DNA from 3 places in the Embleya sp. NPDC050154 genome. Region 3 is predicted to be linked to each of the others. Evidence: riboswitches for the same ligand, from Rfam matches in the RefSeq annotation. Region 3 holds a riboswitch; each other region holds the start of a gene.
The links. Region 3 has a riboswitch for cyclic di-AMP ahead of ACIBSV_RS16935 (transglycosylase family protein). Riboswitches for the same ligand answer to the same signal wherever they lie in the genome.
Positions count from the first base shown of each region.

Region 1 (2,255 bases), on a different contig from region 3:
CGACCGTCGTCGGAGGGCACGGCGCCGAAGGCGCGTCCCACTATGCGGTTGTGTCACCGCCGCCGGAGCACGTGTGCGCCGGCGGCGGCGGTTTGCCCGGTTCGATCAGGCCGGGCGGGTGGCGCCGGCGATCGGCATGGTGTTGATCGAGGCGATCTCGACCGACTTGCGCGGGTTCGGGGCGTGCACCATCTTGCCGTCGCCGATGTAGATGCCGACGTGGCTGATGCCGGAGTAGAAGAACACCAGGTCGCCGGGCTGCAGGTTGGCGACCGACACGCGCGTGTCGGCGGCGAACTGGTCGTTGGTCACGCGGGGCAGCGAGATGCCCGCGGACTTGTACGCGGCCTGGACCAGACCCGAGCAGTCGTACGCGTTGGGGCCGGTGGCGCCGTACACGTACGGCTTGCCGATCTGCGCCTTGGCGAAGGCCACGGCCTGGGCGGCCTTGCTGCTCGACGCGGTCGAGGAGCCGCCGGTCGGCGCCTGGTTGCCCTTCGAGCCGCCGGTGGCGGGCTTGGCGGGGGCCTTGGCGGCGGGCTTGACCGACACGTCGGCCGACGGCTTGCTCGCCGGCTTGGGGGTGGTCTTGCCGGGCGTGACGGAGGTCTTGGGCTGGACCTTGATGCTCGGCTTGGCGGGCGCGGCGGCCTTGGGTGCCGCGGGCGCCGAGCCGTCCAGCCGCAGGGTCTGGCCGATCTCGATCAGGTCCGGGCCGGACAGCAGCACGTCGCGGTTGAGCTCGTACAGGCTCTGCCAGCCGCCGTTGACCTGGTTGGTCTGGGCGAGCCGGAACAGCGTGTCGCCGGCCTGGACCACGTAGCGGGCCTTGTCGGCGGCCGTGTCGGTCTCCGGCGCGGCGGGCGCGGCCTGGACCGGGGCCGCGTCGACCGCCGCGGTGGGGGTCGCCGACAGCACGGTGGAGGGGGACTGCTCGGAGGTGGAGGGGGCCTGCGCCGGGGCGGCACCGGCGGTGGCGACCGGGAGCACGACACCCATGCCGGCGATGCCCACCGCCGCGACGAAGCGGCGGACGTTGGTGGGTCGAGCGGCACGATGGCGAGCGTTTGTGGACAGCATGAAATGGGGTCCTCTCCTGTCGCCTACGAGGTGAGCTGTCGGATTCGGACTGGAGCAGCCCGGTCGCGTTACGCGACTTCACCCCTAGCCGTCACCGGAACGATCCCGGCCACGGCGATTCACCTGGTTCCCCCGCTCCCGTCGGATTCTTCGATGTAGACCTCCCGCTGCCGGCGACGGGATTCGGCGTACCGGCGACAGGGTTCACCCGAAAGGTGAATCGGCGAGAAAGGTAGGCAATGCGGATGCCTGATCACAACCGAAACCCCGACTTCGCCCTGCGGGTAAAGGCGGAATAAAAGCGACATCTCTCCCGTGTTCGGCTCCGGGGTACCGGTGATGACGAGGGGATATCTCGGAGAGTGGTGTGATCGTGCGGTAACGGAAAATAGTCGAGACTCGTCGCGGAGCGCGGAAAATGAATTGCGGCTCGAAGTCGGCTATATAATTTATGTCCGTTTTATCCATGCGGCCTACATCACATTTCGGGCAACCGATCGACTGGTCGTGCCGGACATGCCGGCGATGCACCCATCCGTCCCGCCGCCGTCGGGTGACCGCGGCGCGGGCGCCATCCGCAGGGGCGAGGCATCACCGGGGGCGGGTCAGCCGGTGAACACCTCCACCAGCGACCAGATCGCCAGCCCGAGCATGCACAGGCCGCCGATCCGCTGCACCGTTTGCAGCGGGACGCGCTTGGCGATGAACCGCCCGGCGAGCAGGGCCAACGCGGACACCGACATCAGTGCCGCGGCCGAGCCGATCGCGGTGGACCAGGTGCCGTTCGTGGCGGCCAGGTTGGCCGTGGTGATCTGGGTGAGGTCGCCCCACTCGCTGATGAACACGGCCGTGAAGGCGGTCGCGAAGACCGGCCGGAAGCCGGTCACGCTCTTGCCCGCGGTGTCCTCGTCGTCCTCGCCCGCACCGCCGCGCAACAACATGAAGGCGCCGAAGCCGAACAGGGCGGCGGAGACGAGCTTGACGATCCAGCCGGGGAGCAGGCCGAGCAGGCCGCCCGCGCCGACGGCGAGGGCGACGTGCACGACGAACGCGGTCGAGGTGCCGAACCACACGTAGAGCGGACGCATGCGGGTGCCCATGGCAAGCGACGCGAACATCGTCTTGTCCGGGAGCTCGGCGAGGAAGATCAGCCCGAAGGCGGTCAGGATCGCCAG
Region 1 covers NZ_JBITJP010000001.1:695,797-698,051, forward strand. The annotation lists gene ACIBSV_RS03200 (NlpC/P60 family protein) at 106-1,080, opposite strand; cyclic di-AMP (ydaO/yuaA leader) riboswitch at 1,087-1,279, opposite strand; gene ACIBSV_RS03205 (TMEM165/GDT1 family protein) at 1,686-2,255, opposite strand, start outside.
Region 1: linked by a shared signal. The riboswitch ahead of ACIBSV_RS03200 (NlpC/P60 family protein) and the one ahead of ACIBSV_RS16935 (transglycosylase family protein) in region 3 are both predicted to bind cyclic di-AMP.

Region 2 (2,255 bases), on a different contig from region 3:
CATCGAGTCCAGCGGCGCCTTGGTCACGGTCTTGCCCGGACGCGGGGCGTGCACGATCTGGCCGTTGCCGATGTACATGCCCACGTGCCGGTTGTCCGAGTAGTAGAACACCAGGTCGCCCGGCTGGAGGGCGCTCTTGGCGATCTTGGGACCGTCGTTGATCTGGGTCCAGGTGGTGCGGCTGAGCGAGACGTTCGCCGCCTTCCAGGACGCCTGGGTCAGGCCGGAGCAGTCGAACGAGCCGGGGCCCTCGGCGCCGGAGACGTACGGCTTGCCGATCTGCGCCAACGCGTAGCTGATCGCGGCCTGGGCCCGGCCGGAGGCCGGGATGTTGGTCGCCGGCGCGGTGTCCTTCTCCTTGTCCCGCGAGCTGCGGTCGGGCGTACGCGAGGTGTCGCCCGCGTGCTCGTCCGAGTCGAGGACTTCCTTCTTCTGCTGCTCGGTGAGCGTGTTCAGCAGCCGCTGGGCCTCGGAGAGCTTGGCCTGGATGTCGGCCTTGTTCTTGTTCAGCTCGGTCCGCAGCTTCTCCAGTTCCGCGAGCTGCGAGGAGGCCTCGGTGCGGTCCTGCTGGAGAACTCGGGCCTGCGCCGCGATCTGCTTCAGCTTGGCGGCCTGCTGGCCGTCGAGCTGGGACATCATCTGCGACTTCTGCAGGTAACCCTCGGGGTCGCCGCTGAGCGCGAGCGAGAGCGACGGCGGCAGGCCGCCGCTGCGGTACTGGTTGGCCGCCAGGACACCGATCTGGTCGCGCAGGGCGTTCAGCGCGGCCTGTTCCTCGGCGATCCGGGCCTGCGTCTGGTTCGCGGTGCCCTGCTGCTTGGTGATCTGCTCCTCGACGCCGTTGGCGGCGTCGGTGGCCTTGATCACGTCGCTGTGCAGTTGGTTGACGCGTTCCTTGGTCTGCTGGAACGACTGCGCGGGATCCGCGCTCGCGGTGCCGGCGAAGGTCATCACGCCGGTCATCGTCGCCGCGGCCGTGACGACGGTCGCTGCGGTACGGACGGCGGTGCGCGGCTTGGGCTTGCGGTGCTGCCCGGGTCGACGTTGGGACGCCACTGGTGGCGGGTCTCCTTCCTCGGCCGCCTACCGGGTTAGCTGACGGGTTCGGGCGGAAGAAGGCGCCCTACGGTGCCGGAGCACCGATTCACCCCAGGGACTGCGAGGGTCCCCGGTTCCGGCTTCTCGTCGCGACGACGGTGGTCACCCACCGTCACCGAAACGCGTCCCCGAATTCGGCGGAGGCGATCGTGTCGACCGGGTGGCCGACGTCGAGCCGATCGCCTGTCGCAGAACACTAGTCACAGGCGTGTCACGACCATCACCATTGGCCTCTGCATTGCCAAAACTTTACCAAGGTCACCGTTTCCTTCTCCCCGTATCACGGGAAAAGCGCCCGGATTCCCGAAAGTCGATCTTGAGCCGTTTGGCGCATATTGCCGGCGTATGACCAACCGGAAGGTCCCTTATCGGCCGCCGGCTAAGCTGCGACCCGCAACGACGACGGCGTCCCGGGCGCCGCGCGAGGAGCCGACGAGGAGTTGTACGACGTGGACGTTCTGCGGCAGATCCTGCTGGTCCTGCACATCGTGGGCATTGCGTCCCTGCTCGGCGGCTTCCTCACCCAGATGTCCGGGCTGCGCACCGGCGACGTGCGGATCGTGCCCGCGATGACGCACGGTGCGCTGACCATGCTCGTCACCGGTCTGGCGCTGGTCGGGGTGGTCCAGGCGGGCCTGGACCAGGACGTGGACAACGCCAAGATCGGCACCAAGCTGGTGATCCTGCTGGCGATCCTGCTGCTGGTCTGGGGCAATCGCGCCGCGGACCGGGTCTCCCCGAAGGTCCTCGGCGCGATCGGCCTGCTGACCGTGGCGAACATCGCCATCGCCGTCATGTGGACCTGAGCCGGCGCCGGGCCCGCCGGCTCACCGCCCAGGCGCGTCCTCGATCTCTCGCCGAATGCGCTAGGCGGTGTCCACCACCCGGAACACCTCGGCCATCCGCCCCGCGCCCAGACCGAACCGCAGGGCATTGCGGCCGAGCATCCCGGTGACCTCCTCGCGCAGCCCGGACAGATGACTCGTCTGACTCGCGTGCGACAACAGCGCCGCCATCTTGCGCTCGAACACCGCGCTCACCTCGACCGCGTGGTCCGGATCCCCCGTCGGCGACAACCACGTCTCCGGCACGGTCCACTCCCGCAGTCCCTCCGCGTCCAACAGCTCGGGGTGCGCGAAGGGGTTCCGGGCGTCCGG
Region 2 covers NZ_JBITJP010000019.1:217,334-219,588, forward strand. The annotation lists gene ACIBSV_RS34105 (NlpC/P60 family protein) at 1-1,056, opposite strand, end outside; cyclic di-AMP (ydaO/yuaA leader) riboswitch at 1,066-1,203, opposite strand; gene ACIBSV_RS34110 (hypothetical protein) at 1,548-1,904, shown strand; gene ACIBSV_RS34115 (PIG-L deacetylase family protein) at 1,965-2,255, opposite strand, start outside.
Region 2: linked by a shared signal. The riboswitch ahead of ACIBSV_RS34105 (NlpC/P60 family protein) and the one ahead of ACIBSV_RS16935 (transglycosylase family protein) in region 3 are both predicted to bind cyclic di-AMP.

Region 3 (2,255 bases):
CCGGAGCAGGCCCGCGCGATGGCCGCGGCCGGCGCGGACGTCCTGGTCCCGCACCTGGGGCTGACCACCAAGGGCAGCATCGGCGCGAGCACCGCGGTCTCGCTCGACGAGGCGGTGGAGCGGGTGCAGCGCATGCGCGACGCGGCGGCGGAGGTGAACCCGGACGTGCTGGTGCTGTGTCACGGCGGGCCGATCGCCGAGCCCGAGGATGCCGCGTACGTGCTGGCGCACACCACCGGCGTGGTGGGCTTCTTCGGCGCCTCCAGCATGGAACGGCTGCCGACCGAGACGGCCATCACCGAGCAGGCGCGGGCGTTCAAGGCGATCGGAGCCCGGTAGGCGCCGCGCCGTACGAATCCGGGCAGCACGTGCCGGGCGCCGGGCGGTACCGGTGGGACGCACAGGGCGTCCCACGTCGGAGGCGGGAAGCACAGGGCGCCACCGGCAGGAGACACATCCACCACGACCGCGAGGAGTCGCGTGTGTACAAGCTGACCGTGCTGTATGGCCACCCCGAGGACCCGGCGGCGTTCGACGCCTATTACTGGGAGAAGCACGTCCCGCTCGCCCGCACGATGCCGGGATTGACCGGCTGGACCATCGGCAAGTGCGATCCGGACCCCTCCGGCGCGCAGCCGCCCTATTACCTGGTGGTCGGGTTGTACGCGCCGACTCGCGCGGGTCTCCAGGCGACCCTGGATTCGCCCGAGGGCCGGGCCACGGTGGCCGATGTCGCCAATTTCGCGACCGGCGGCGCGACGTTCCTTTGGGACGAGGAGCGGGTAGTCGTACCTGTGGAGCTGCCCGCGACGGAATAGCCCGACGGTGAAGCACGGGTGACCACGCGGCCGCGCACCGTGGACGCCGGCGCCGTGACCTGCGAGGATGGCGACATATCGGGCAAATCGGTGTTATTCCTGCTTATGGGGCACCTCACAAAGCGCCCGAAATGTTTGCCAACCCGGCGGCCCGGTGCGTAGCTTCGTGGTTGTTCGCACAAGCGGACTCCCCGGGCGGTACGCCGAATCCTGCCGCCGCCCGAGGGAAGCAGTCGATATCGACTGGCGGCAGGAGCGGGGGAACCAAGTGAGTGCCGGCATCGGCAATGTCGATGCCGTGGGGTGAAGTCATGCCTGTTTTCAGGCGAGGCCGGGCCAATCGTCCGAACCCGACAGCTAACTTCGTAGGCGCCCGACGAGGTAATCAATGACCTTCCGTGCCATCACCGCTCCCGTTCGCTCGCTCTCTCGTGGCCGTCGCGCCGGCATCGCCGTCGCCGCCGGTGCGGGTCTCGTCCTTCCCCTCGTGGGCATGGCGGGCAGCGCGAACGCGGCGTCCTCGTCCACGTGGGACGCGGTCGCGCAGTGCGAGAGCACCGGGAATTGGAGCATCAACACGGGCAACGGCTTCTCCGGCGGTCTGCAGTTCACCCCGAGCACCTGGAACGCCTTCGGCGGCGGCGAGTACGCGGCCAGTGCCGCGCAGGCGAGCAAGGCACAGCAGATCGCGGTCGCCGAGCGCGTGCTGGCCGCGCAGGGCCCCGGCGCCTGGCCGGTCTGTTCGCAGAAGGCCGGTCTGGCCAAGGGCGGCAACGCGTCCGCCACGGCCGAGTCCTCGACCACCGGCAAGACCAAGGCCCAGGACGCGCCGAAGGCCGCGGCCAAGGCCGAGTCGGCGACCGAGACCGCACCGCGCAACTCCGGCGCCGATGCGCCGAAGGTCCGGGTGCAGCCGAAGCAGGACGTCGCTGCGCAGGACGCGTCGAAGTCGGCCGCGAGCAAGCAGGCTTCGGGCTCCGGCAGCTACACCGTCAAGGCCGGTGACACGCTCTCCTCCGTCGCCGCCAAGCTCGGCGTCAAGGGTGGCTACCAGGCCCTGTACAGCGCCAACTCGGGTGTCATCGGTGACAACCCGAACGTGATCAGCGTGGGCACCAAGCTCTCCGTCTGACACACGAACGGCAACACGTGGGCCCCGTCGAGTACTTCGGCGGGGCCCACGCCCATGTCCGGTCGGTGGTGATCGAAACGGGATGTCGATTGGCCGTGTTGCCGTTCGCTTCGTCGATCGATCAGGCCCGGCTGGGCAGTTCGGCGGGTTCGGTGGACCGGGTGGGGGCGGGGATAGCCGGTTCGTCGGCCGCTTCGCCGGACGCGGATCCGGTGTGGTTGAGCAGCAGGTTGAGTACGACCGCGATGATCGAGCCGGCCGAGATGCCGGACTCGGCGATCATCGCGACCTTGTCCGGGAACGCG
Region 3 covers NZ_JBITJP010000007.1:87,112-89,366, forward strand. The annotation lists gene ACIBSV_RS16925 (phosphoenolpyruvate hydrolase family protein) at 1-339, shown strand, start outside; gene ACIBSV_RS16930 (EthD family reductase) at 483-818, shown strand; cyclic di-AMP (ydaO/yuaA leader) riboswitch at 1,015-1,206, shown strand; gene ACIBSV_RS16935 (transglycosylase family protein) at 1,312-1,950, shown strand; gene ACIBSV_RS16940 (nucleobase:cation symporter-2 family protein) at 2,072-2,255, opposite strand, start outside.